Regions from separate parts of the Exiguobacterium sp. s28 genome, predicted to be linked through region 3. Evidence: riboswitches for the same ligand, from Rfam matches in the RefSeq annotation. Region 3 holds a riboswitch; each other region holds the start of a gene.
What was found. A riboswitch is a leader RNA that binds a small molecule or an ion and turns the genes downstream of it on or off. The one in region 3 is predicted to bind thiamine pyrophosphate.
Positions count from the first base shown of each region.

Region 1: linked by a shared signal. The riboswitch ahead of KNP78_RS07640 (YkoF family thiamine/hydroxymethylpyrimidine-binding protein) and the one ahead of tenA (thiaminase II) in region 3 are both predicted to bind thiamine pyrophosphate.
Region 2: linked by a shared signal. The riboswitch ahead of thiT (energy-coupled thiamine transporter ThiT) and the one ahead of tenA (thiaminase II) in region 3 are both predicted to bind thiamine pyrophosphate.

Region 1 covers NZ_JACSLL010000005.1:107,887-115,409, forward strand. Annotated here, with positions in the region: gene KNP78_RS07605 (alpha/beta hydrolase) at 1-168, shown strand, start outside; gene KNP78_RS07610 (CPBP family intramembrane glutamic endopeptidase) at 125-823, opposite strand; gene KNP78_RS07615 (lytic transglycosylase domain-containing protein) at 902-1,594, shown strand; gene KNP78_RS07620 (DUF1643 domain-containing protein) at 1,629-2,216, shown strand; gene KNP78_RS07625 (energy-coupling factor transporter transmembrane component T family protein) at 2,228-2,965, opposite strand; gene KNP78_RS07630 (ABC transporter ATP-binding protein) at 2,962-4,293, opposite strand; gene KNP78_RS07635 (ECF transporter S component) at 4,286-4,861, opposite strand; gene KNP78_RS07640 (YkoF family thiamine/hydroxymethylpyrimidine-binding protein) at 4,854-5,447, opposite strand; TPP riboswitch at 5,527-5,627, opposite strand; gene KNP78_RS07645 (GTP-binding protein) at 5,690-6,883, opposite strand; gene KNP78_RS07650 (hypothetical protein) at 6,986-7,249, opposite strand; gene KNP78_RS07655 (SMP-30/gluconolactonase/LRE family protein) at 7,262-7,523, opposite strand, start outside.
Region 2 covers NZ_JACSLL010000002.1:107,656-115,178, forward strand. Annotated here, with positions in the region: gene recG (ATP-dependent DNA helicase RecG) at 1-257, opposite strand, end outside; gene sdaAA (L-serine ammonia-lyase, iron-sulfur-dependent, subunit alpha) at 244-1,131, opposite strand; gene sdaAB (L-serine ammonia-lyase, iron-sulfur-dependent subunit beta) at 1,144-1,806, opposite strand; gene KNP78_RS02925 (DAK2 domain-containing protein) at 1,870-3,552, opposite strand; gene KNP78_RS02930 (Asp23/Gls24 family envelope stress response protein) at 3,575-3,937, opposite strand; gene rpmB (50S ribosomal protein L28) at 4,191-4,379, shown strand; gene KNP78_RS02940 (thiamine diphosphokinase) at 4,438-5,025, opposite strand; gene thiT (energy-coupled thiamine transporter ThiT) at 5,025-5,597, opposite strand; TPP riboswitch at 5,674-5,774, opposite strand; gene rpe (ribulose-phosphate 3-epimerase) at 5,794-6,450, opposite strand; gene rsgA (ribosome small subunit-dependent GTPase A) at 6,452-7,336, opposite strand; gene pknB (Stk1 family PASTA domain-containing Ser/Thr kinase) at 7,381-7,523, opposite strand, start outside.
Region 3 covers NZ_JACSLL010000003.1:225,231-232,753, forward strand. Annotated here, with positions in the region: gene thiD (bifunctional hydroxymethylpyrimidine kinase/phosphomethylpyrimidine kinase) at 1-604, opposite strand, end outside; gene thiM (hydroxyethylthiazole kinase) at 604-1,392, opposite strand; gene tenA (thiaminase II) at 1,389-2,063, opposite strand; TPP riboswitch at 2,145-2,249, opposite strand; gene pelG (exopolysaccharide Pel transporter PelG) at 2,311-3,759, opposite strand; gene pelF (GT4 family glycosyltransferase PelF) at 3,740-5,158, opposite strand; gene KNP78_RS05595 (DUF2194 domain-containing protein) at 5,155-7,002, opposite strand; gene KNP78_RS05600 (tetratricopeptide repeat protein) at 6,984-7,523, opposite strand, start outside.

The sequences.
Region 1 (7,523 bases), on a different contig from region 3:
TTCGTGCCGACGTGGATGTCGGTCGAGATGAACGCGCTCAACCGGCAAAACGAGTTAGCCCTCATCCATGGGGCCGAGCACACAAACTGTATCTTGAAAGATCAACCCGCCTATGAGGCGGCCGTCAGTCAGTTTCTGAATCGACGACATGAATCGGCCCGGCGATAAGGTCGAGCAAGGTATGGACGACCATCACTGGCCATAATACACCCATCGCCAAGTACAAATAGCCGAGTCCCCAGCCGACGATCCCGGTGACCAGGACGCCCCTGACACCTTGATAAGCGTGGGCCAACCCGAACAAGGCGCCGCCGATGAAGGCGAGTGTCAGGGATGAGACGTCAAGATAGAGACTGACGGTGTAGAGGAGCACACCCCGGAAGATGAACTCCTCGGTCACACCTGCCGTCCACGAGACGGCGCTCCAGGCCTTCGCCTCAATATCCGTCCGCGGCAAGAGCAACCGCTCGATTTCGAGCTCATAGTACGGACGTAACCGCCGCCGTAACCGAGACGAGGTTTTGACGAGCAAGTAAAACGCCAGCAGCACGCTGATGAGAATGGTCGTGAAAAAGAAAAACTTCCAAGCGGACATGTCCCCTTCGAGCGGGGCGAATCCGAGACCGACCATGTCTGGCGGGACGCCGAACAAGAAGACGAGGGCGAGCAAAAGCAGGCTGAGCCCCCACGACGACTTGACTGTCTGTTCATAGACACGTCCACGACCGAGCGTTTCGATCATCGGCTTCATCAACCGGGCGTTGAACAATTGAACGATCAACAAATACATGAGAATGATGGTAAAGACGGCCTGTTCGAGCATCTATATCCACTCCTGTCCTTCCTGTTAGCTATATGCTACACTATTCGGGTATTGTCTAGAAAGCTAGGAGGCGGAATCTTGAAACGATTGATTTTGCGACTGACCGGTCTCATGCTTGTGATCGTGCTGTGCCTCGGCGCAATCGGCTGGTTTGGTCAACATGATAAAGTGAACAACGCCCTGTACCGGGCCTATTACGGGGACCATGGCGTCCCGTCCGTCCATCGCGATGTGTATGAGGATGCCGCGGCCACGTATGACGTCGATTGGCGCTTACTTGCCGCCGTCCATCGCGTCGAGACGATTTTCTCCCACAGTTCATCGATGCGTTCATCGGTCGGGGCGATTGGACCGTTCCAATTCATGCCGCGGACGTGGCTCGGCTGGCAATATGACACGGACGATCAAAAAGGCGATGTCCCTGAGGACGAAGTCGATTTGACGGATCTCGCGCTCATTGAACAGTACGGCGGTCTCGGACGCGATGGCAACAATGATGGCAAAGCCGACCCGCACAGTCTCGTCGACTCGGCCCATACGGCCGCTTACTATTTGAGCGAGCACGGCGGGACGAAGGCAGACACGACGGACTCGATTCGAAACGCCATCTTCGAGTACAACCGCAGTGAACAGTATGTCAATGATGTGATGTCGTTTTATGAGTCATATCAAACCGATGTGTCTTATTTACCGGATGACAAGTCGTCGGCAACCCAAAGTGTCGCGCGCTACACAATCCGCTACTTGGAATGGTTCGCAGGCTGGGTCTGACCCGGCACTATTTGATTAAAAGTGAGGAAACCTTATGAACACCCATATCGAGGAAGTGACGATTCGTGTCAAGTCGGTCTTCAATGAGGACAAGACGAAGCGCTACTTGCGTTCGTACGAATTCACAGATGTCGTCGACGGCGTCATCTGTGCCGTCATCATCTACTCGCCCCGGATGAGCGATGCTTTCTTGTCCGGTACGACAACGCAGCGGGCGTATATGCTCATGCGGAACCATCTCGATCAACCGATCCGTGAGATGCGCGTCATCAGCCTCGTCCCGACACTCGCCATCAATGACAATCTGCCGTACGTCGAATCGCAACTCGACGAAGTCAACTTTCATTACGTTGAGGAAACGCTCGACGAGGTCGAGGCGAGCGGAGGTATGATTATCGTCGGCTGGGGCTCTCCGGGACGCTTGATGCATCATGCCACCCCGTATAAGGCGCTCTTTGCCGACCATGAGGCGCATATGTTCTGTATCGGCACGACTTCCAAAGGCGAGCCGCAACAGATTCGTATGGCCAACGAGAACACCGTGCTCGAGGCGTTCAATAACGAATCGATCAAACCGAAATTTAGAATTGTGAAAGAAACGAAACAAGACGACTCCGAGTGAGTCGTCTTGTTTTAACGTACGCCAAGCCACACGCTCACTCCAAACAATAGGAGCAAAAGCGACGCCAACAGAAAGTCGTTCCTGGTGACGGGCACAACCTCGTACGTCGCTCGAGGTTCCCCCGTAAACCCACGTGCTTCCATCGAGAACGCGATTCGTTCCGCTTGGCGGATCGATCCAGCAAGAAGCGGAACGATTAATTTGGGGACGTGGCGGATGTGATCGAGTCTCGTCTCCAAACGCACGCCTCGTAACGCATGCGTTTCATACAGTTGCATCAGTTCTTTTTTTAGAATCGGAAAGAAACGAAAACCGACGAAGACACTATATGCGATTTTTGGTGACAGCTTTCCTTGTTGCATCAAACTGTAGACGAACCGTTTCGGGTCCGTCGTCAGCGTGAACAGAAGCGACAAGGCTGTGAATGCCAACACACGTAAGGAGAGCGTCGCTGCTAGCATCACATTCTCGTCGGTCACATCATTGCCAAACAGCTTGAACACGACATCTCCGCTTGATTGCTTTCCAAAGACGAGCGTCGTCCACAATGTCCCGAGCGCGGTCAATAAAAATGGGATCATGAACAACCCCCATCTTCTCCAGCTCACAGCAGAGAATAGCGTTTGAAGTGTAACTGTACCGAGAAAAACAGCAAGCGGAGTCCAAGGGTTATACATGAAGGCGAGACCGAACATGAGACATGCCACGGTCAGAAATTTAATCGTCGGGTTCATCTCATGAAATGTCATCGCGATTCCTCCATCAATAAGCCGTGGGTGCGTAGTAATTCTTTTTCATCCCAGAGTGAAGCGTCATATGGCCCACTCAAGTCGCCGTCACACATCAAATAATATGTGTTCGCAATCCGCGCGAAGCTGAGGTCGTGCGTCACAAACAAAATCGTCTGGCCGGATCGTGTTCGTTCGACCATTAAGTCATAGAGCGCACGAAGCGATACCTCGTCTTGTCCGGCAGTCGGTTCATCAAACGCAATCAGTTGTTTATTAGACAGCATCATCACTCCGATGGCGAGCCTTCGTTTTTGACCGTGACTAAGGGAGAGTGGATGGTGGTCACGCACTGATTCGAGCCCGAGCCGCGTTAAGACGTCCTCAATCGGGCGATTATGGCCATATGCGAGTTCTCGGGTCACATCATTCGTAACGAATAGATGCGCCGGTGATTGCGGGACGAGGCCGACTTCACGATGTTTCCGGGCTAGTCTTCGCAGCCATGTCGACTTTCCGCTACCATTTCGACCGAGCACCGCAATGAGATCACCCTCAGCGACCTTTAACTCGCTCGCTGCTAATTGAAATGTTTTTCGTTTTAATTCCGGTATGTGAAATAACATTTTCTCTCCTTGTTCAACTTTAATTGGAAAGAACGCATAATCTGGTCGGACGATGAACGGTCCATCATAGTCGATGCGCCCACTCACGAGCTTTATTTGTCGGTCAAAAAAATCACCCCATATGTATGGCCGATGCTCGATGACGACAACGTTTACGGTCTGTGCGACGCCGTCGAGCCAACGAACGAAATGATGGGCGGTCTCAGGATCGAGGTGAGCGAGCGGCTCATCGAGGAGGAGCCACTCGGGACAGCCAATCAAGGCACAAGCGACGGCAATTTGCTGCTTCTCACCCCCCGATAGGTCATGAATGGTACGGTGACGATAATCGGTCAAATGCAACGCCTCTAACATTGTGGTGACACGGGCCATCATCTCGTCTCTCGCGACGGCAAAGTTTTCGAGCGTGAAAATCAATTCTTCTTCGACCGTCTGCATGACGAACTGACTGTCCGGGTCCTGAAAGACCGTTCCGACGCGCCGGTTCACTTCGCCAGCTTCATACGTATCATAAGAGCGATCGAACAAGTGCAGTCTGCCCGTCACGATGCCATCACAATTGTCCGGATAGAGACGATTCATCAAAGCGAGCAATGTTGATTTTCCCGACCCACTTGCCCCTGTAATGACCGTTCTCCCTTTTGTTAGACGTAGTGTGATATCCGTCAAGACATCGCATTTCTTGTTCGGATAACGAAATGTCAGATGTTCTGCCTCAACCATGCATACGGTCCTGTCGCGCGAGGGCATACCCATCAAGCGCGCCCGTCCGAAGCAACAAGTCGCTCAAAATCTTACCGCCCAGACCAGCAATCAACATCCCGCTCGTTGCGCGTAAAGCGAACATCGTAGCCACATATGTCGGACTGAGGGCATTGAGCCCTCCCATGACGTACGTATACGCGAAACTTGTCACAGCAGCACTGAATCCGGCGAGCATGAGCACCCAAAGATCATAGCGTTTATAACCCGTCAAAGCGAACGCCGCTTCGGCGCCGATCCCTTGAACGATCCCAACTAAAATGATGCGCGGTCCGATGGCGTTGCCAATCATCATCTCAATCGTCGCCGCAAGCACTTCGGACAAGAATGCAGCCCCAGGCTTGCGAATGATATAAGCTGCGATAATCGAGACGATGAACCATATCCCAAAAATCCATTCGTAGGCGATTGGTCCAATCAGACCGGCCCACAAGTTACCAGCATGGACGAACGCCAAATAGACCACCGCGAACACGACCGATAAAATCGACAACAAGACGATTTCTTTTAACTTCCACGATTTAAGCATCCATGCGTCCCTCGTGTGACGGGCTGTTCACGCTGAACGTCACCGTCATGACGACGTGGCTTGTCTTCTGTCGGACGCGATCAAACGTCGCCTCATAGAAAGCGAACACCGGCTCGATGTCCCCATGTATGCCTGAGGCGTAATGCATCGAGTCATTGAAGACACCCCGCTCTTTCGCAAAAGCGATTTCTTCGTAGATGATGTCCATGTAGTTCTCATCACCGAGCGGATAGAGCGCGAACTGTGAAGAGACATATTGCGGACCGACGGGACCATTAAGCGGTTCGCTCGACACAACGAGCACTTCATCTCCGGCCGTATCCCCTGGACACCCGACCGAGAACGTCCCGCTCATCGACACATGTTCCCCTGTCTTCGTCGCGTGTGACAGCACGGTCTTAGCCACATCGAATACATGCTCACTTCGTCCACGGATGACCGTCGACACGTCATCGGTATGTCGCCAGACGTTTTGTAAATCCGTCTCCTTCAACGCCCCTTTGATGATGCTCACGAAATCAGTCGTCATCGGGCTCAGTGTAAAGCGGAACCCGACGATCGGGCTCGTTCCACATTGTTTGTTCATGTTCTATTCCCCCTTATTATGTGTACACAAAAAAGCCGCATCCATGAGAATGCGGCCACTCGTCCAATTTTAATCCATTAGAAAAAGTGCCACACTTCCTCACGCCGGTATTACCCGGATCGAGTCATAAGGGATTGGAGCCATGCTCACATCTCAGCCGAAGCACCCCTAGTGTAGTCCAATGTATGCGGTTGTTCATGCAAGAATCAGTATAGACGACCACTTTCATTTTGTAAACGGTCTTATGAGAACGTGACGACCTCGTTCCCCGGAAGTGTGTCCCGGAGCGTCGACCAATCCAGCGCCATCTCCTCATCTGTCAGCAGACAGTGATCGAGCTCTTGTTCGATGATGGCTCGATCCATCCGCTGCCCGATCAAGACGAGCTCCGTCTGTCGGTCACCGTACGGTTCGACATAGTCGGCGGCGAGTTCCGGTTCGGCCGCGAACATGTGACGACGCTCATCTTCCGGAAGCGTCGCGAGCCAGCGCCCGGCATGTTCGAGCGTCGAGGCGTAGCCCGCTTGTGAAAACAGACAGGCGAGGTCGTTCCGGGAAGCAATCCATAAGAACCCTTTCGCGCGGACGATTTCTTCCGGAAACGCCTCGATCCAGGCATGGAGACGCTCCGGGTGGAACGGCCGACGCCGACGATAGACGAATGAACTGATGCCGTATTCTTCCGTCTCCGGCGTGTGCACATCTGTCTCAAGTTCTTGAATCCACCCGGCCGCATGCATCGCCTGTTCGAAATCGAACAAATTGACATCCAACAGCTCGGTCAATTCCACGTTCGCATGGACAGACGTCAACAGCTTCGCGGTTGGGTTGAGCGCCTTCAACAGTCCGGTCATCTCGCCGAGTTCGGTCTCGGTCACGCGATCCGCCTTGTTCAAGACGATGATATCGGCGAATTCGACTTGGTCGACGAGCAAGTCGACGACTTCGCGGACGTCCGTCGCCTCGATCGCCTGCTTGCGTTCATGGAGCGACTCGCCCGAGTTGAAATCTGTTAAGAACCGAAACGCATCGACGACGGTCACCATCGCATCGATATAGACTCGGCTCGTCAAATCGATGCCGAGGGCGTCATCGGCATATGTAAACGTTTGGGCGACCGGGATCGGCTCTGAGATCCCGGACGACTCGATGATGATTCCGTCGAGGTCCCGGTCGTTCGCAAGCTCTGTTACCGCCTCGAGCAGGTCCTCACGGAGCGTGCAACAGATGCAGCCGTTCGATAGTTCGACCAACTTTTCGTCCGTCCTCGAAAAACCGCCCTGTTCAATCAATCGCTCATCGATATTCAACTCGCTCATGTCGTTGACGATGACGGCGTATTTCTTGCCCGTCCGATTGTACAATATGTGGTTCAATAGTGTCGTCTTACCGCTTCCTAAATAACCGGACAGCACGGTGACCGGGATTCGTCTCATTCTACCCACTCCTAAATCGTAATGATTACTTTTTAGATAATGACGGGTCGGTGACGTCTTGTCAAGAAAAAAACACGCCCGTTTCCGGACGTGTTCTCCTGCCTATTCCTCTAACGCCTTGCGTTCGGCCTCTGAGCGTGGATAGGCGTTCGCCTGCCATTCGGCTCGATAAATCGAGTCGAGCTGGGTCAGACCGACCTCATCCGCGTCCTTGTCGGCATCCACACTCGGCGTCTCATCCCACCGCGGATTCAAATACGTATGATCGTCTTCCCGGTTCGCCTCCAACAGCTTTTGAATCCCGACCCGGGCGACCGCCGCGAGCGCCAAACCGATTCCCGCACGAACGAGCAATCGTTTTACCATCTTCGTACCTCCTTATCGACCAAACCGATAGAGCGGCATCCCTTTCACATCTGTATCAATTTTAAAGACCGAACCTGCGTCCGGATGGGCCTCGAGCGCCGCGTCATCCATTCCTTCGCGCGCCGTCGTGATCGCAAGTTGTTTCAAGTCATCACCGACGAAACAGCATGACGTGACGTTCGGGGCCGGCACGAGCACCTCGAGCACTTTTTCACCCGTCTTCGGGTTCCAGCGCGAGACGCGTCCGCCCGCGAAGTGGGCAATCCATAAAAAG
Region 2 (7,523 bases), on a different contig from region 3:
TCGAGCAATAGCCGAAATTGGAGCCGGTTCTTGCCTTTACTGTAATAACGGACGAGCGGTTCCGCTTGGACGGTACCGCTCCATTTGACGAGATCGCCGTGGATGGCCGTCGTCACCGTGCCGCTATTATAATTTTCATAACGAAACGGGACGTGCTCCAGCACGTCCTCGATTCGTTCGAGACCCATCGTCTCTAATTTTTTGGCCATCTCTGGCCCGACCCCTTTGAGCGTCGTCAGCGCCTCACTTCTCGACATTTTCTTTCTCTCCAAAGATGTTTCGTTCGAGACGGCGGGCCGTCGGCGTATTGGCAAGTCCGCCGCGGGCTGTCTCTTTCAACGCGGTCGGCATCATCTGGCCGATCTCATGCATCGCCGAGATGACCTCGTCACAAGGGATGCGAGACGTGATACCAGCGAGGGCCATATCGGCCGCGACAATCGCGTTCGCTCCACCCATGGCGTTCCGTTTGACACACGGCACTTCGACGAGACCCGCCACCGGGTCACAGACGAGACCGAGCATGTTTTTCAAGGCGATCGCAAACGCCGTCGCCGATTGTTCCGGCGTCCCACCGGCTGCTTCGACGATGGCCGCCGCGGCCATTCCGGTCGCCGAACCGACTTCCGCCTGACAACCACCGGCCGCCCCTGAAATCGAGGCGTTGTTGGCCACGACGAACCCGAACGCACCAGACGTGAACAAGTACCGGACCATTGCCTCGCGGTCCATCTCCAGACGTTCTTTGACCGCAAACAACGTACCCGGTACGACACCGGCGCTACCGGCCGTCGGGGTTGCACAGATGCGTCCCATCGCCGCGTTGACTTCATTCGTCCCGATCGCTTTGGCGACCGCGTCTAAAATCAAATCCCCAGCGAGCGACTTGCCCGAGCGGATATAGTCGGTCATGAGCACGGCGTCATTCCCCGTCAACCCCGTCACGGACGTCACGCCTTCGAGTGCCCGCGCAACCGCCTCTTCCATCACCTCGAGGTTGCGTTCCATCATGCCGACGACGTCTTCACGCGTCGAGCGTCTGACGTGCACTTCTTGCTCGATCATCACTTCTGAGATCGGGATGCCCCGCTCTGTTGCCGTTCTGACTAATTCTTCTACTGATTTAAACATATTGGTGTCTCCTTATTCCCCAAAGATGGCTACCCGCTCGATTTGAGGTAACCGCTCGATTTCCGCTAACACGTCTTTTGACAAATGATCATCAATCTCGATCGCCATGAGCGCTTGCTTGCCTTTCTCATGACGGCTCACTTCCATATGGCCGATGTTCAGCTCGTGTCTGGCCAAAATCCCCGTCACGGCCGCGATCGCCCCGAAGCGATCGTGGTGCAAGACGACGAGTGCCGGCCCGCCGCCCGACAATTTGAGCGGGAATCCGTTCAACTCGGTGATCTCGATCGTCCCGCCGCCGATTGAAATCCCGACGATCTCAAACGTGCCGTCCTCGTCTTCTAGGCGGACGCGGGCCGTGTTCGGATGATCCGTCAGCGCATCGCTCGTCTCAAAGACGACCTCGATGCCACGTTCTTTCGCGAGATCGAGCGCTTGCGGGATCCGTAAGTCGAACGTATCGAAGCCCATGATGCCACCGACGATGGCCACATCGGTCCCGTGTCCCCGATACGTATCGGCGAACGACCCATAAAACGTGATGTGCGCGAGCCGTGGCGTCCGCCCGAACAGTTTTCCGGCCATGAGACCGATGCGGGCGGCGCCCGCCGTATGCGAACTCGATGGACCGACCATGACCGGTCCGATGATATCAAACACACTGCGATATTTCATCGCATTTCCCCCTTTCAAAAAAACCCTACCTTCATTATACAGAAGGTAGGGCTGAGTTACAGCTTATTCCACACTAAAAATGTAGGAGTAGAGCGGTTGTTTCCCGTCATGAACCTCGATTTCGATCTCGTCGTTCTTCGACTCGATGTACGCCGAGAGTGCCTCCACGTCTTCTGCTGACGAACCTTCGCCCGTCAGGATCGTGATGATCTCGTCGTCGGCATCGACGAGGGCGTCGACTAATTTCTTCGCCGCTTCGAGGCTCGAGGCCGATGAGGCGACGATTTTCTTCTCGGCGATCGCCATGTGGTCGTCTTTACGAATCTCGACACCGTCGATGCTCGTATCACGAACCGCATACGTCACTTGACCAGACTTGACGGTACTAGCCGCCGTCTTCATGACGCTTTCGTTCGTCTCCACATCGGCTTCCGGGTTGAACGCGATCGCTGCCGCAAGTCCTTGTGGCACCGTCTTCGTCGGAATGACCGAGACGCCGCAAGGTGCGACCGATGCCGCTTGTTCGGCAGCCATGATGATGTTCGAGTTGTTCGGGAAGATGAAGACATGGTCCGCGTTGGCCGCTTCGATCGCCTTGACGATATCTTCCGTCGACGGGTTCATCGTCTGACCGCCTTCGATGACGTGAGCCGCACCGAGTGAACGGAACAAGTCGCTGACGCCTTCACCCATGGCGACCGTGACGATCGCATACGGTGCTTTCGCCTTCGGAGCCGTCGGTTGGACGCCATGTTGGTTCGCGCCGTGCTCTTCTTCTAAGATGGTCGAGTGCTGTTGACGCATATTCTCGATTTTGACAGCGACGAGTTCACCGTAACGCTGTCCTTTCGTGATGACGTCGCCTGGCGTCTCGACGTGAACGTGAACTTTAAGCAACTCTTCATCTGCGACGACGAGGAGTGAGTCCCCGAGTTCAGACAGTTCGTTGCGGAACGCGTCCTCGTTGAACGGGGCATCCTTCAACTTCGCATCTTGGAAACGAACCATGATTTCCGTGCAATAACCGAACTCGATGTCTTCGGTCGACATGAATCCTTGCGCGGCGTGGGCATGATGTTCGGCTTCGATGAGCGCATCCATGACCGGTGCATGTGGCTTCTCGAGCTCTTTTCCTTCGAGGCTCGCAAGGAACCCTTCATAAATAACGAGCAAGCCTTGGCCGCCCGAATCGACGACGCCGACTTCTTTCAAGACCGGCAATAAGTCCGGCGTCCGCTCGAGTGAAGCTTTCGCTTCCACGATCACACGTTCCATGAACTCGTTGAAGTCGCTCGTCGACTCTGAAGCACGGAGCGCTTCGTCGGCCGCTTCACGAGCAACCGTCAAAATCGTTCCTTCAACCGGTTTCATAACCGCCTTGTATGCCGTGTCGACACCACGTTTCAATGCCTCAGCGAAATCGACTGTCGACACTTCGGTCTTTCCTTCGATCGCTTTACCGAAGCCACGGAACAATTGGCTTAAAATAACACCGGAGTTCCCGCGTGCCCCCATCAAGAGACCACGTGCAAACTTCGATGAGACGTCAGCGATATTTGCCGTGTTGAGTGCGGCCACTTCCTTCGCACCCGATGTCATCGTCAAATTCATGTTCGTCCCCGTGTCGCCATCCGGCACCGGGAAGACGTTAAGCGAATCTACATAATCCGCATTCTGGCTCAAGTTGGCTGCACCGTTCGCGACCATGTTCGCGAACACCAATCCATCTAAACGTTTTAAACCCACACCAAATCCTCCTTCGTTCTCGTCAGTCATTCGTCAGACGAACGCCTTGTACGAATATGTTTACCGACGAAACGTTTAATCCTAAAGTTTCACCGAGCGTGTATTTTACACGGCTTTGCACGTTATATGCGACTTCCGACACTTTCGTCCCGTAGCTCACAATGATGTGCATGTCGATATGTACGTCTTCTCCATCTTGACGTACGACCACGCCTCGGGCGTAGTTTTCACGCTTCAATAGTTCTGCAATCCCGTCTTTCAATTGAGCTTGAGACGCCATTCCCACAACGCCGAAACATTCCATCGCCGCACCGCCTGCGAGTGTTGCGACCACGTCGTTCGTGATGTCAATATTGCCATATGTTGTCTTCATTTCAATTGCCATATGGAGTAGCCTCCTTCATTCGGAATGATTCCTTCACTACATTCTACAATAAGTACCTAGTTATTAAAAGAACCTGCTCCATAAACTCGGTCAATTGTAGCCGTAACCCTCATTCATTATTAAAATCCTTTCCAGTAATGTCAAGTTTTTTTCTTGTCATCCTATGATTTTCTAGTTGCATCGTGAAAAAACCCGTGCTAATATAAACGAGTGTCTATTAGGACGAACCCACATAAAAAAGGAGGGGAAACGCATGGCACGTAAATGCTACGTAACAGGTAAATCACCTAAATCAGGTAACAACCGTTCGCACGCACTCAACAAGACAAAACGCACTTGGGGTGTAAACGTACAAAAAGTTCGTATTCTCGTTGACGGTAAACCTAAACGAGTTTGGGTTTCAGCTCGCGCTCTTAAATCAGGTCTCGTTGAACGCGTATAATTTTTATACACGAACGAAATAAATCCCAGCGGCATTCGCCGATGGGATTTTTTTGTGTTCATTTTTTGATATACAGCACGAGCACCTTTCCTTCGTGCACGATCAAGTCCGCCGCCTCACCGGCCCACTCGTTCGAGATCGTGAGCGCCTCATGGCTGACGACATCGTGACGATCGAGCGGATATTTGACGCCGCGGATTGACACGTTCGCCCGCTTCCACGGGAGGAGCGACAAATAATGATCGGCTTGACGTGGGAGCTCGTGACGCCCAGCTCCAACAAGACGAACGGTTTGCCCGGCCGTGAACAAACGCATCTCTGGATATGCCTCGAGCAGCCCAATATTGCCGAGCGTCATGTCGAGGCGTCCACCGAGAGCGCCGTACACAAGCATCTCCGTCGCCCCGTGTCCACGGGCCGCCTCGAGCGCAATCTCGAGGTCGGTCACGTCTTTTTCAGATGGGTAACGGACGGCGTCAATCGGCACTTCGCCCGTGAAGGAATCGAAATCGCCGACGACGAGATCCGGGTTCAGCCCTTGGTTCAACAGTGTCTCGTACCCCCCGTCGACGCCGATGATGTAATCGACGTCACGCGGGAGTCCCGAGATTGGTTCCGGGCTGGCCGCCACAATCAACACCCGCATTAGCGGAGACCCCGGGTCGCGAGCGTGGCGAAACGTGGTGCCGAGACGAACAAGAGAACGAGGACGACGGCCGACACGAGGAAGGACGGCAACATATACGTCATGTTATAAGCGAACGAATAGGCGACGACCGGCCCTTCCGCGTACTCGGCGAAGAACACGATCCCTGATAAGACGTGGGCGCCGTAGCGAAGCAGTGAACCGAGGAGCGCCCCGAGCACCAAGTAGACGACGAGCGTCTTTTTCGCCTCGTCCTTGGCGGCCCGTTTCACTTGACCAGCGAACAGTCCGGCCATCCCGACGACACCGTAAGCGAACGTGTAGTCGAGCAGGAACTGGACCGGTGTGAAGATGTAAGCCCCGAACAGCAGTTGCAGCGTTCCGACGAGCGCTCCTGTCGCCAGTCCGCCTTTTAATCCATGGCGGTACGCCATCACAAAGATCGGCAACATCGCCAGGCTGATCGATCCGCCCTGCGGCATCCGGAACGGGATGAGCAAATCAAAGATCAAGCCGAGTGCGGCGAACAATGAGATTTCAATGAGCGCCTGTAGTTTTAAACGTTGTTTCATCTTATTCCCTCCTTATTATATGAGCGAACGACAAAAAGCAGCATGACGTAAACGCCATGCTGCTATCGAGTAGCAACGTGCATTTTCGCCACATCCCTACGTCCGTGTGAACGGAACAGGTTCAAAGGGTTAGCAAATGCCTCTCAGCCACAGAATGTGACACCCCTTGCGACAATATTTGTTGTTCTATCGACGATTATACACGAGATGCGTGACGAATGCTATCGATTGCGTCTTTATAGCTCGGCTCGTTATAGATGGCTGAACCAGCCACGAGCACATCAGCTCCAGCGTCGATGCATAATTTCGCCGTCTCTGCGTTGACACCGCCGTCAATCTCGATTTCAAAGTCGAGACGACGCGCTTGGCGCATCTCGCTCAGCGCCGCGATTTTCGGGACGACCGATTCGATGAATGCCTGGCCCCCAAAGCCAGGGTTCACCGTCATGAGGAGCACCATGTCGACGTCACCGAGCACGTGTTCAATCGATGACAGCGGCGTATGCGGATTCAAGACGACACCACACTTGGCGCCGGCCGCTTTGATTTGTTGCAACACGCGATGCAAATGATTCGTCGCTTCAACGTGAACCGTGACGATATCCGCCCCGGCCTTGATGAAATCTTCGACGAACCGTTCGGGCTGGTCGATCATCAAATGGACGTCTAACACCATGTCCGACTTCTTCCGTAAGCTCGCTAACACCGGTAGGCCGATTGAGATGTTCGGGACGAATTGACCGTCCATGACGTCAAAATGGATGTAATCCGCTCCGGCCTCTTGGACCGCCTTCACTTCTGCCTCTAAATTGGCGAAGTCCGCCGCTAAAATCGATGGTGCAATTTTAATCATGTCAGTACCTCCGTTGTCTATCGTTTAACTCTGCCATAAACGTAACATAATTCTCATAGCGGGTGGAAGCGATTTCTCCCGCCTCGACGGCCGCTTTGACGGCACAACCTGGTTCGTTCAAATGGGCACAACCGCGGAATTTACAGTCATCATGCCGCTCGACGAACTCAGGGAAACACCAGCGCATCTCTTCGACTTCGAGTTCTTCTGGGAACTCGAGGCTCGAGAAACCAGGCGTATCGGCCACGAGCCCGTCAGCGAGCGTGATCAGCGTGACGTGACGCGTCGTGTGCTTACCGCGCCCAAGTGATTTCGAGATCTTCCCGGTTGCAAGTTCTAGTTCCGGTGCGACCGCGTTCAAGAGCGAACTCTTACCGACCCCGGTCTGTCCGGCGAACACACTCGTCTTCTCCTTAAACGACCCGCGGATTTTTTCGATCCCCGACCCGTCCTCGGTCGATGTCTCGATGACCTCATAGCCGATGGAACGATATAAAGCCGCTGCTTCGTGAATCTTCTCCCGTTCCGCCTCCGTCAACAAATCCATTTTCGTCAAAACGATAATCGGATGGACTTGCTTCGACTCGATCAAGACGAGGAAACGGTCGAGCAGATGGAACGAGAACGCCGGCTCTTTTACCGAGAATAACAAGAACGCTTGATCGATGTTGGCAATCGGCGGGCGGACGAGATGGTTCGACCGCTCGTCAACAGCCAATATATAACCGGTACCATCCCCTTGGTCTTGGATGTCGACATCGTCACCGACGACCGGCGAGATGTTCCGGTTGCGGAAATTGCCGCGGGCGCGACAACGGATCTCTTGTTTTTCTTCCGTCATGACGTCATAAAATCCGCCTTGTAATCGAATAATCGTACCTTTCATTCCATTCCCTCCTTAGAAAAAGAGGCGACGCGCACGCCACCTCTTCATTGTGAATCTTTTGCTTGTGCGTAAGTCACCGTATCCGTGCGAACGACTTCGCCGTCGACTTCAATCGTCGCGGTTCCGACTTCGTCCGGTGCGATGACGAGCGTATACGAGTAAGTCGTTGTCTCCGTTATCTTATCAC
Region 3 (7,523 bases):
GGATGCGCGGGGCCGAGAGAAGGAACACTTCCGACTCCATCATGATCAAGTCTTCGGCAGTTTCACCTTCGAGATGGCCGCCTTTTAAAATAACCGCGCGCACGCCGTACGCTAACATCCGCCGAGCCGCCTCGAGACGATCATTAAACGATCGAATCGTCAACCCGGTCAGCACTTCCGCTTCCGGCACGTTCGGCGTGACGACTGTCGCGAGTGGCAACAAGGAGGTCTTGAGCGCATCGACCGCCGTGTCCTGTAAAAGCGGGGCCCCTCCTTTCGCAATCATGACCGGGTCGACGACGAGTCGGTTGAAGACATGACGTTTCACCCCGGTAGCGACTGCCTCGATGCGCGCCGCATCAAATAACATCCCGGTCTTACATGCTGCGATCGAAAAGTCCGAACCGATTGCATCGAGTTGTTGCGTGATGAGTTCCGGCGACACCGCTTCGACCCCATGCACCCCGCGCGTATTTTGAGCGGTGACGGCCGTCAGAACGCTCGTCCCGAACACCTCTAGCTCTTGAAACGTCTTCAAATCGGCTTGGATTCCTGCTCCCCCGCCAGAGTCCGAACCGGCAATCGTCAATACTTGCGGCCGCATCATGATACCACCTCAATGCGGTCGCTCGGCAACTCGACGGCTGTCATCTTGCCGAGTTCATTCAAGAAATGAACAGGGAAGTCGCCCGGTCCATCCGCCAAAGCGGTAGCCAGTTCGCCGCACCGGGCATATCCGGCGAGCGCTGTCGCCGTGGCCGTCAACGCGTCGGATTCGACCGCGAGAAATGCACCGACGACCGCACTGAGTAAGCAGCCGGTCCCTGTCGTCCGGGTCATTGCTGCGGTGCCGCCTTTGATTTCAATCGTCACATCCCCGTCGCTGACGACATCCGTCTCGCCGGTCACGGCAACGACACAGGTGTAGCGTCGTGCCGCCGCGCGTGCGATGTGATTCAAATCAACCCGCGTTTCCCCGGCGTCCACGCCGCGCGTCGTCGCGTCGAGACCAATCAATGTCGCAATTTCTCCGGCATTCCCACGGATAACCGTCACGCGGACTTTTTGTAGAATCGATTCGGAGACATCGCGCCGGAACGAGGTCGCCCCGACCCCGACCGGATCAAAGACGACCGGCCGACCTGCTTGATTCGCCGCCTGCCCGGCTCGAATCATCGTACGTTCCGTCGTCGCATCGAGTGTGCCAATATTGAGTACGAGCGCATCGCTTAAAGACGCCATCTCGGCCACTTCTTCGACGGCTGACGCCATCACCGGCGCAGCCCCGATGGCGAGCAACCCGTTCGCTGAAAAGTTGGCGACGACGATATTCGTAATGTTATGGATGAGTGGCCGTTCAGCTCTAACTTTGTCCCATAAGTCGCGCTTCATCGTGTCACCCCCGCCGGTAAATCCCACGACTCGAGCGTCCACGCCATTTCCCAAAACGCATGCTCATAATAACAACTCTTCAAGAACAGCTGTTGATACCGGAACCTTTCTTCCGCTGTCGCTTGTCCGGCGAGTACATCGAGTCGTTCGATCTGTTCTTCGACGAGATCGCGGAACCATTCCGAACCATACGTCGCAATCCACGTCGCATAAATCGGATGATCGGGTGTCGCATCTTTCAATCGTTCCCCAATCTCATAATAGACCCAGTAGCACGGCAAAATCGACGCGAGCACGTCGCCGAGCGTCGGACCGGCCTGTTGCATATGGAGCGCATAGGCGTAAGCCGTTGGAGCAGGCTCAAACGTTGCCCACTGTGCCTCCGTCACGTCGAGCAAGGTGAAAAACTCACGGTGCAACGCATGCTCTGCTTCGATGGTATGGAGCGCGTGCGTCAAAAAGCGGCTCGCTACTTCCATGTTCGGGGCGAGTGTCGCCCCTTTCGCCTGCACTTTGGAGAACTGGTTCAAATAGTATGAATCTTGCATGACGTAATGCCTAAATTTCGCCTCGTCGAGTTCACCCGTTCCGAGCTCGCGGACGAACGGATGGTCAAAGCTGGCTTGAAACAAGGCATCTGCCTCTTGTCGAAGATGTGCGGTGAATGTCATTCATGTCTCCTCCTTTGTTATAAAAAAGACGCCGCCTCCCATAACGGAAGCGGCGTCGGATTTACACAAAGTATACGAGAACAATCGGTTCGCCCACTTCCCTACGCTAGCGTGAACTAGATCAGGTTCAAAGGGTCTGGACCTCGTCCATCTCAGCCGCGTCACGCGACTCCCCTAGTGGTAAACATTATGAAATTCGGTCGTCTACGACCACATCATATCAGTCTTTATCTTTGTTGAAAACCCTTTATCGCGAGAAGTGACGGTTCAACAACGTCCCCATTTGGGAGAACCGTTCGGTACCAAGCTTGCGTCGATTCGAGGCCGCGAACACGTAATAATCGACTTTGCCCATGTAATAGATCAAACGCAGGCCGGCCAAGAAGAACGTGATTGTCGTGCTGACGGCAAAGCCGACGCCGTACCAATCGATGCCGCGCGGCAAGAGCAAGAGCGTGAACAACGCATTCAACGTGAAGAACGAGATGTTGACGAACAATGCCCCGCGTCGATCCTCGAAATAGAGCAACAACAACGTCAAGATGAGGATCATCGCGTTCGCGAACGCCGCGAGCGTCGTCATCCGAAAGATTTGACCGATCTCGTCCGGGACGCCGATCCAACTGACGAACACGCCTGCCATGAGGATGGCGAACAACGTCACGACGCCTTGGCTGCGCGCGAGTCGAATCAACTCATTTTTCAGCACCGACGTCATCGTCTGTTTCGCCTTCTCGATTTGATGGAGCGCCCCGCCGTAGTTGATCAATCCATAAAACGTGCGATAGCGCTCATAAAACCGGGTCTCGACGGCGACGATGAACAAGAGCTGCGTCGGGATGATCGTCAAGTAGGACCAAAAGATGGCCGTGTCATAGTACGGATTAAACAAGAAGGAGTCCGCGATGATGACGCGTCCTTCTCCGAACCAGATGATAAAGTTCGTGACCCAAATCCCGAGCACGTACAACACCCCGATGGCGAACAAGTCTGGATAGCGGTCGAAGTATTTGAAGTACGAAAACTCTTTCACGGCATAGCGGAGTGGGAACGTCCGGAGCATCGCGAAGAACAAGCCGAACAACGTCACAATCATCCCGGCCGTGAAGCCGAGCAATAGCTCGAGACTCGACGGATTGGCCATGAGGCGACTAACCGCATAGACACTCCCGACCGAGATGAGTCCGCCGAGCAAGAAGCTATAGGCCACCGCTTGATAATACTTGGCGGCACTCAAGAACAAGAACATGACCCAGATGACATTGATCGTCATGAATAAAACGAACAACGTCAGTTTGTACAGAAAATCGAGCGGCGACAATAGCCAAAAGATACTGTACAGAATCGTCGCGGCGAGGATCGTCACTTTGAGCATCCCGGTGAAGACCGGGAAAATTTCATGCGCTTTCTTCTCGTAAAACAAGTCCGCCACATATCGGGTGACGACGAGCTGTTGGAAGCTGAACAAGATTTGCGAGAAGATGAACGCGTACGAGACCGAGATCATGAAAAGCGTCCGTTCGGCGAGCGATAACGTCGGCATTTGGAACGCCAACCATTGAATCGTCCCGACGACCAAGATGACGATCAACCACGGTCCGGATGTGACGAGGCCCGAGAACGTGTACGCCTTCAACCTGGACGAATAGTAGTCTTCTTGGAACAACTTCTGCAGCTTAAACCCGATGCCCGCCATACTGTTCCCTCCTCGTTTCATAGATGGCTTTGTAGCGGTCCACGACTTGTTGGAGACGATAGTATTGGCGGACCCGCTCCCGCCCGTTCTTACCGAAACGCATCCGCTCCTGCGGATAATCCATCATCCACTCGACCTTGTCCGCGACCGCTTCCGGATGAACCGGGGGCACGATAAACCCGGCTGGACCGAACGGGTCGTCTTCTCGTCCATACAGGAGCTCGGAACAAGCCCCGACATCGGTCGCGACCCACGGGATGCCGGCTGCCATACCTTCAAGAATCGCGAGCGGTTGACCTTCCGAGATACTCGTCAACAGAAGTAAATCAAACTTCGGCAAATAGGCTTGGACATCAACCTTTCCAGCGAGCTCGACATAATCGGTCAGCCCGCTCTGTTCGATGAGCAACCGGCACTCTTCCGCATATTCCTCATCCTCATCGAGCGGTCCCATGATCGTCAGCTTGAACAGACGATGCCGCTCCTGCAAAATCTTGGCGGCGTAAATCATCGTCTTCAAATCTTTGATTGGCACCAAGCGGACGATGGCCCCGATTTGAAAGAGATCGTGCTCCGGACGGTCGACCGTCGCCTGGATTTGTCGATCGGCGATGCCGTTGGCGATAATTTTCGTCTTCTCGCTCGGGGCGCCGATCCACTCCTGATATTCGCGGTTCCGCTCGAACAAGGTGATGATCTCATCGGCCGCGTTATAGGCCTCACGCGACAAATGGTGAAAGAAACGGACCCACCTCGGCTTATACGGCGCTGGAATCCAATACGACTGTAGAATCTCCTCTTCGCGTTCCCGCGAGTAGATGCCGTGCTCCGTCAAGATGAACGGAATCCCTTGCGTCTCTTTCATGTAGGACGCGACCACACCGGCATAACCCGTTGACACGGAATGAACGAGGTCGACTTTCGGGAGCGGTTGATGGAGCACCCGTAAAATCGGAGTGTACATACTCTGCCACATCCAGAAATAGTCGATGAACGAACCTCCGTTCATTTCCCCGGCGTAGGCCGCCTTGACATTTTTCCAAAAGAACTCGCTTGCGAAAAACGCCTGACTTGAAGGCACTTCTTTCCCAAGCAAACGAAGCGCTTGCCGGTTCGGACTTTTCAACATGAGCCAGTCCGATACGTTCTGTTCGTCCTCAGCGCCCCACTTTAATCGCCCTTTCGCCCGCTCACCCAAGTCGCTCAAATACAAGTGGGTGATCCCTGAAACGTTCGGTGGGAACACATATTTCATGTCTTCCGGACGCTTCTCTGTCGGTTGAATCGAAATGATTTCAAACGACACTTCGGGCATCGCCTCAATCAACGTCTGCGTCCAACTTGAGACGCCTCCGCTCACGTATGGATAACTGCCCTCTAATACGAGTCCGATTCTCATTGCGCTTCCCCCTTGATGGCGATTTCAGCGTTCGCCGATGTCAGTTTGACGAGGTAGAGCGGACGGTCGGCTTCCCATTGTTCGACCGTCCCAAAGTCAAACTCTCCCGTCTCAAGTGATTGGCCTGGTTTGAGGCGAATCGTGAAATGAGAGGGGTTGACGAGACCTTCCCCGGCCAAATAGACGGTCGACTCATCAAACGTGACGTTCAAATCAGCTTGTTGGTATGTGATCATCTTTTCGGTCGCATAGTGTTGCGTATATGCCTCGAGGTGCGGATATCGATCCTTCACGTCGTGGACGATTTTGCGAAGACTCGCGAACATCGTATCCCAATCCCGACCGAAGGCCCGGTCGGGGTCGATGACATCATCCGGGTGAATGAAGTGGGAAAACACACCGAAGTTGGCGATTCCATCGACCATTTGGAAAATCGATCCGCGCTCTTCCCCGTAATCGCTTGTCACACGCGGGAAATGGTACAAGTTCGGATGCGTCGCATCAAATTCGAACTCTTGAACGAAGTCCCCGCTCTCCGGCTCCCCGGTGTAGAGCGAAGCAATCGTGCGCAGTTCTGGCAACGCTTCGGCGATCGCATCGACCCCAGTCCGGTTGAGCGCGTTCGACGGCGGGACATATGACTTGAGCGTTTCAGCCGGGAAATAATTCTCAAACACGGACTCGGCTTGAAGCAATGACCGTTTCATCTCGTCTTTATCTTGCCAGGGGATGTACCCGTACGTCGGGTCAATCGGTTCATCGGCCGTGACGAGCGACTGGTGGTTATAGCCATGGAGTCCGATTTCCCCACCGTGGGCGATCAATTTGCGACCGAAGTAGAGCATTGGGAACTCACCCCGTTTGATCAACTGTTCGTCGACGAGCTCCATCTCCTCTTCATACGTCCCAATCATGGCACCCGTGTAAATCAAATCGTCGTCTTTCGCCAAATCGACCATATCTTCCCACCAATCCTCGGCGAAGAAATCTTTGACCGATTTATCGAGCGGGGTCGCGGACACGTCTTTCATTTTCCCGTCCATGACCGGTGCCGGGAAATCATCGATGTACATGAGCTTGATCGCTGCTTGTGCCGTGACGAACGCCGGTGGCATCGTGCCGAGCGTCTGCACGAACAGACCGCGGATCATCTTTTGGTTGGTGATCGTCGTATTCCAATAAAGGACGTTCCCTTCGCCGACGCCGTATTCCCAAAGAATCGGGAATCCTTCGGCCGACAACATGACGTTGGCCTCGTCTGCAATCGCAAAATCGACGACGCTATGGACAAATAAGTCGTCCGGTGGGTTCAAGTCAACGTACCCAGGGAAAATCGTCTCTTCAAAATTTAGACCATACACGTCCGGTACGTACTCACCGATTTCTTCGATGCCGGTCAACGCGTTCCATGCCGGATCTTTAAACCGATTCGCAAAGACGAGGTTCCCGCCTTGTTCGACATAACGTTTCATTTCCACGAACGGCCATCTTGTCGTATCTTCACCCGTGAAAATGATGATGGTGTATGGAGATGGCGCAATCGACCCGACGGCGCCTGGGTTCACTTCGCGAACGTCAAGTTTCGCATACTGCAGACCGTACAGCAGGTTGTCTGCCGTTTCGACCGCCAAATCGCCTTCATCCCGGACGAGATAAACTTGAAGCTGATGCTCACCCGCTTTTGCCGAGGCATCACTCTTCAACTGGTCGATGTTCATCTGTTGCTCGGCGACGTTTGGCAACAACGTGTGTAGCGAGTGGATCCGTAAGTATTGAATCGCACCGACGACGACTAAAAATAAGACGATGAAGAGCGAGAATGAGATTACAGTTCGTTTTTCCATGATGTCGTGTCACTCCATTCTTCAAACAACAGTCGGTACTCATACGGTACGTCCTCCAGTGAGAATTGGGTCTGCATCATAAACATGACCGCCTTCACTTCGTTCCAACGTTCGCGCTCATAATAGTAATTGATCAGCATCAGATGAGCCTCGATGCGTTCCGGGAAATGATGGACGTACTCTTTTAAAATGTTCAATTGCTCTTTGGGGCGCTCTAACGTGAGATAAATCTCGTTCAAGTCTTCGTAAATCCAGGGCGAAGGCGGATAGAGCGTCTTCGCTTTCAATAATTCTTCCAGCCATGCGCCTCGCTTGTCCTTCAACATGACCTCGGTGATGAGTTCACTATGGATCATGCGTTTATAAATCGTCGCAAGCCGTCGAATCGTGTCTGGGTTACCTAAGTCGTACTCGCGTTTGGCGTGTTTCAATTCTTGTTCATATTGATCGATCAAGATGTTCATTGTCGCCGCGGCGTAGTGGACAGTCTCGCTGTCCGTGCTCTCAAGTCCCATCTGCAA